One region of the Pasteurella multocida genome, then DNA from elsewhere that is predicted to be linked to it. Evidence: riboswitches for the same ligand, from Rfam matches in the RefSeq annotation. Region 1 holds a riboswitch; the other holds the start of a gene.
The links. A riboswitch is a leader RNA that binds a small molecule or an ion and turns the genes downstream of it on or off. The one in region 1 is predicted to bind molybdenum cofactor.
Positions count from the first base shown of each region.

Region 2: linked by a shared signal. The riboswitch ahead of torA (trimethylamine-N-oxide reductase TorA) and the one ahead of moaA (GTP 3',8-cyclase MoaA) in region 1 are both predicted to bind molybdenum cofactor.

Region 1 is NZ_LT906458.1:679,576-682,790, forward strand. Features, by position in the region: gene moaD (molybdopterin synthase sulfur carrier subunit) at 1-77, opposite strand, end outside; gene moaC (cyclic pyranopterin monophosphate synthase MoaC) at 90-566, opposite strand; gene moaA (GTP 3',8-cyclase MoaA) at 626-1,639, opposite strand; molybdenum cofactor riboswitch at 1,628-1,777, opposite strand; gene CKV69_RS03215 (gluconeogenesis factor YvcK family protein) at 2,012-2,938, shown strand; gene CKV69_RS03220 (C40 family peptidase) at 2,958-3,215, opposite strand, start outside.
Region 2 is NZ_LT906458.1:526,830-530,044, forward strand. Features, by position in the region: gene torA (trimethylamine-N-oxide reductase TorA) at 1-1,918, opposite strand, end outside; molybdenum cofactor riboswitch at 1,939-2,075, opposite strand; gene CKV69_RS02510 (NapC/NirT family cytochrome c) at 2,078-3,193, opposite strand.

The sequences.
Region 1 (3,215 bases):
TTAAACGTGGCAGGTAATTCAAGGCTATCGACTCCGATAAGTTCTCTGGTTTGAGCAAAAAATAAAATGTTTAGCATATTGTCTCGCTGTTATTTCGCAATAAAATGACCCGATTTTCCACCGCACTTTTCAAGCAAACGCACTTGTTCAATCACGATGTCTTTTTGCACCGCCTTGCACATATCGTAAATCGTCAGTGCAGCAACGCTAGCGGCGGTTAGCGCTTCCATTTCTACTCCAGTTTTGCCAGTCAATCTACACAGACTTTCAATACGCACTTGGTTACGTTCCACAACGGGAGTTAAGCTCACTTCTACTTTAGATAATAACAAAGGATGACACAGCGGAATTAAATCCCATGTACGTTTCGCCGCCTGAATCCCCGCGATACGCGCCGTAGCAAATACATCACCTTTATGGTGTTGTCCAGAAAGAATCATATTCAGCGTTTCTGGTGACATTGTCACTAATGCTTCCGCTCTTGCCTCACGCACGCTCTCTTGTTTGCCTGACACGTCCACCATATTGGCTTCCCCTTGGCAATTAATATGGGTAAATGTACTCATAATTTCTCATGGTTAAGTTGAAAAATAGAAAAAGTGCGGTCAATTTGTAGAAAATATGATTAACCGCCGATACTGGCTAAATTTGCGCGTACACCACTATCACCTTGATGTAAGAAATGATGCTCACGTTTGCCTTGTAGTACAGAAGAAATACGTGCTTGTAATTGCAATTGTTGATCATCCGATTGCAATAAGTCACGTAACGTAATGCCTTCTTCACCAAACAAACATAAGTGCAGTTTGCCTTTCGCTGATACCCTTAAACGATTACAGCTAGCACAGAAATTTTTCTCATAGGGCATAATCAAGCCTACTTCGCCAACATAATCTGGGTGTTTAAATACTTTAGCCGGTCCATCAAGTAATCCCTTGCTTTGTAAGGTCCAACCCGCATTGATTAATTTATCTGCTAACAATTGACCAGATACATGATGTTGCTGAAAGAAATGATCCATTTCACCCGTTTGCATCAATTCAATAAAACGCATTTGGATCGGCTTGTCTTTAATCCAAGTTAAGAACTGATTAAAATCCGCATCATTAAGATCTTTCATTAACACGGAATTGACTTTGATTTTCTGATAGCCCACCTCAAAAGCACGCTCAAGACCACGCATTACGTCTTCAAATTTGTCTATTCCGGTAATACGATGGAACATTCGGGCATCTAAGCTATCAATACTCACGTTAATCGACGTGATCCCCGCCTCTTTCCACGCAGCAACATCTTTTGCCATACGGTAGCCATTCGTGGTCAAAGCAATCTGTTTAATGGTAGGATTTTGAGCAATGGTTTCAACAATAGGTAAAAAATCTTTACGTAAGGTAGGTTCTCCCCCCGTAATACGGACTTTTTCAGTGCCCATGTTAGCAAAACTTTTTACCACTAAACGAATTTCATTTAAGGTGAGAAAACTGGGTTTATTTGACTCAGGTTGATAACCATTCGGCAAACAGTAATTACAGCGGAAATTACACACATCTGTAATTGACAGTCGCAAATAGTAATAGCGACGTTGGAACGCATCCACTAAAGGATCATTACCAACATGTTTAATTGGAATTGTTTGCATGTCACACCTTTCTAAAATACGAGAGGATAAACCGTTTCCAGCGTATCCCTGAATAGCACAAGTTTTATGCTATTGGCATTACCACCCTATTTCTATTGTAGAAACGTAGGTTAAATAAGCTCGGAGTTATGCGATAATAGGTTAATCAAATTGTTAATTGGTATTGTAAAAGATAAGTTTATTCAATTGCAAACAATTAATATGATCTCAGTCATAAAAGCATAAAATTCTTTAAAATCAATTATATAAAAAAATATATAGCGTTGAAATCGACGCTTATTTCGAGCACTTTTCTACTCAATTTGGCGTAGAAAAGAACTTTGGAAAAATAGCGATGTCTTTAGTTATAACGAAAAAAATAAAAGGGTAAACATGTCAGATTTAACTCGTTTTACACAGTATGAGCACTTAGATAAAGTCAAAAAAGTCGTCGCGATTGGCGGAGGGCATGGCTTAGGGCGACTGATGTCTGCATTAAGTTTCATGAAATCACGTTTAACGGGTATCGTGACCACGACTGATAATGGCGGTTCAACAGGACGTATCCGGCTTAATCATGGCGGAATTGCGTGGGGTGATCTGCGTAATTGTTTAAATCAGATTATTACTGAACCCAGTACTGCTTCTAGTTTATTTGAATATCGCTTTACTGGGCAAGGTGAACTCTCTGGGCATAACTTAGGGAATCTCATGCTCAAAGCCTTAGAAAATATGCACATTCGTCCAGTGGAGGCGATTCATTTAGTGAGAGAGTTATTGCATGTCAAATCTCATATTTTTCCGATGTCTGAAAGTCCGGTTCACCTTGCTGCCGTCTTACAATCCGGTGCCAGCATTGTTGGTGAAGTGGGAATTGATAATCTCACTGAATTACCCAAATCCATTTTTTTAGTGCCTTTAGTCAAGGCTACACCAGAGGCAATTGAAGCATTACAGGAGGCAGATGTGATTTTGTTTGGTCCTGGCAGTTTTCTCACCAGTATTCTGCCACCCATTTTATTACCTGAAGTAATCGAAGCATTGCAAAAAAGTCACGCAAAGAAAATATTTATCGATAATTTAGCCCTTGAGCAAAGCCCTGCCGCCTCTCTATCGCTATCAGATCGTATTCAATGGATTCATCATACCGTTGGTAAAGAGATTATTGATGCGACAATCGTTCCAACCAATGCAAACGACTTGTGCGAGAATTTATCCTTGAAAGTGATGGTTCGCCCATTACAGGCAGATGATATTAGCTATCGCCATGATCGAAGTTTGTTATCACAAGCGATTGATGATTTACTTGGCGAATTATAATCTTTCGCCAATCACCGTATTAAATGCGTCTTGCTTGCCAATATTTTTTTGACCAATAGGGACTATTTAAAGAAGAATAGATCACCCCTCCTTTAGTTGAGGCATGCAAAAACAAATCATCTTTGACATAAATACCAACATGATAGCCATTTGGACCTCGACCGGTTTTAAAAAACACTAAATCACCGGTTTGGATATCCTGTTTAGACACTAATTTTCCATAATTAGCTTGCTGTACCGTCATTCTCGGTAAAAGAATATCAAAGCGATCTAAAAA
Region 2 (3,215 bases), 150 kb from region 1:
TGCCCAGTGGATTCAATAATGGATCTTCACGGAATTCACCATAACGAACCCATTTTTTTGCTTTTTCACTGGCATTAAATGTAATAGGTTTATTTTCTTCCCAGAATTTTTCAAATTTAGGCATGAGGACACGATTTTTGCGTGCGGCATCAAAAGCGGATTGGTAAAAATATTTTAACCAATCCATTTCACTTTTGCCTTCTGTGAATTTATCTTCTACGCCCGCACGTTTAGCTAATTCAGCAAAGACATCATAGTCATTACGTGCCTCAAATTGCGGTTCAACCACTTGTTTCATCGGCAGAATGTGCATCATGGAATAATCACCACTCATGGTTAAATCATTTCGCTCATAACTTGTCGTGATCGGTAATACAATATCTGCCATTCTTGCTGTTGGCGTCCAGTTGATTTCATTCACAATGATTGTTTCGGGTTTTTGCCATGCCTTGACTAAAGTATTGGTGTCTTGATGATGGACAAATGGGTTACCGCCTGCCCAATAAATTAATTTAATGTCAGGATAAGTGATTTCGGTACCATTGTATTGGATGGTTTTCCCCGGATTGAGTAAGACATCTGCAATACGTGCAAGTGGGAAACTGATTTTCGCTGATTTAGATAACCAAGATTGACCCGTATTTGAGGTATCGTTATCCAATGTCGCCGACATAGAACCAATGACACCACCAGTTGTGGTTGGTACACCACCATTTGAATAGTGATAACTGAAACCGAAGCCACCGCCAGGTAAACCAATTTGCCCTAGCATTGAGGCAAGTGTGACCATCATCCAATGTGTTTGTTCACCGTGACGTTGGCGTTGCATCCCCCAGCCCCCCATCAGCATCGTGCGTTTTGATGAAAAGTCATTTGCAAGTTGCTTGATGACTTCTACAGGCACACCACTGATTTTACTTGCCCATTCGGCATCTTTTGCTTGTCCATCAATTTTTCCAAGCAAGTATTCTTCGAATTTTGCATAACCTGTAGTATATTTTTTCAAGAAAGCTTTATCATGTTTGTCTTGTGTCACTAAGGTATGCGCAATCCCTAACATTAACGGCACATCTGTTGCTGTATTGGTTGGAATCCATTCGGCATTCAGCATTTTACAGGTTTCATTTTTGATTGGGTCAATACAAATGATACGCTTACCAGTGGCTTGATATTTTTTGAAATATTCAATGCCTTTTTGGTCTGTCGCTGTCCAAGCAATACGCATTGTAGTCAGTGGGTTAGCAGACCAGAGCACGATGATATCAGTACTTTCTAAAATCGTTTCCCAACTGGTTTGTTGTTCGTAAACTTCAATAGTACCAAGTACATGAGGCATGATAACTTGTGCGGCACCAGTGGAGTAGTCACCTTTATGACCGACAAAACCACCTGTTGCATTCAGATAACGATGTAATAATGTACGACTTGAATGGAGTGAACCTGAGCTTTTCCAACCATAAGATCCACCAAAGATATTTTCAAAACCGCCTTCTGAGCGAACACGTTTAAATTCTTTATCAATTAAATCAAGAGCCTGATCCCAAGATACGCGCACCCATTCATCATGACCACGCAGAGTCGTGTCACTTTTTCCTGGATTCGTTAAATAGCCTTTACGAACCATAGGGTATTTGATTCGTGTTTCACTATAAAGTTGATCAGGTACGACGGATTGTAATTCATTTTCAATAGCAGGCAGGATTGCAGGACCAGATTTAACGGCTTTGCCATTTTCAACTACAACACCTAAAGGTCCCCAGTGGGCAGCAGTAACAATTGTTTTACTGTCAGCTGCAATTGCCTTTGGTGACACAAGTGCACCAACGACACCACCGCTTAACGATGCGCCAGCAATACCAAGAGAGGAGCTTTTTAAAAACGCTCTACGTTTAACATCTACTTTGTTCTCTTTTTTCATATAAGGCCTCGCTTATTTAAGTCGTTAATGTTTTGACACCTTTCTAAAGATGAGTGGACAATCAATTTCTTGTTTATCCATGGCATAAGCGAACTTATTGCAGGCTTGTTACCATATCTTTTGACTTAGGTTCACAAGCTCGGCGTCAGTGATGAATTTTTAATGACTAGCACCTGATATATCTTTACTGTTACGTTGTAAATAAATCGTGAGTGCTCTTACTTCTTCAGCCGTTAATGCAGTACGATCTTTCATTGAATTAACGACGCCAATCCATTGATTCGCAGTATAGTGATCTGCTTCAATCACCGCATGGCAGCCACTACAATGAGTTTGATTTAATCGATTACCAAGTTGGTTGAGCCCAACTAAATCGGCAGTTAATTTATCTTGTGGTACAGTGATGTTAAGCATCACTTCTTTCCATTCAGAATCGGTGACTTCATCTTGGATTGTTTTTGTAATCGTGAGCTGTTCTCTCGCTTCCTCTTCCAACAATGCCAAAATAATCCGCTTCCCAAGCGCCATATAGACAATGGATTCAGCGCCTACTTGTTGCCAGCCTTTGAGGGTTGCTGTAGTTTTTCCCTCGTCCGTTTTCCATTCAGTCAATGTGGCGTAAGGCATTAAACGTACTTCGCCTCCCTTTGTTGTTTGTGCGCTAGAAATCGTTTTTACATAGAGTGGTTGAGAATGATCTGTCGTTAAAACCGGTTTGTTTTCAGTTACTGTTGTTGGAGTGATTTCTTCGGGGATATCTGGTAAGAAATGGACAATGCCTTTATGACAATCAATACAGGTTTGTCCATCTGATTTAGCCAATTCATGCATGGTTTGTGCTGATTTTGATTGTAATGAAATTTCCATTGCATCTAAGCTATGGCAACTACGACAGGTTGCTGAATTTGTCGCTTTCATCTCATCCCAAACTTTTTTTGCCATTTCATAACGATGTTTTTCGAAAGCGTCTCTATCTGGTATTTTTCCCTTTAGCTCGTACCATACGTCTTTTAATGCGAAGACTTTGGCTTTGACATAATGCCACCCTTCGGGAGGAACATGGCAATCAGCACAATTTGCGCGGATACCTTTTTGATTGGAAAAATGAACACTTGTCTCCCATTCTTCCTGTGGAAATTGCATTGAATGACAACTTACACAGAATTCAGGTGAGCTAGTTTTATGCATCACATATTGCACTCCCAACAAAGTACCCGCACCCACAAGCATCAAAGCAAAAACTGTTAGGAGAGAATGTTTTTTTATTCTTGACATAAGCCACTCCATGAATGGTTAT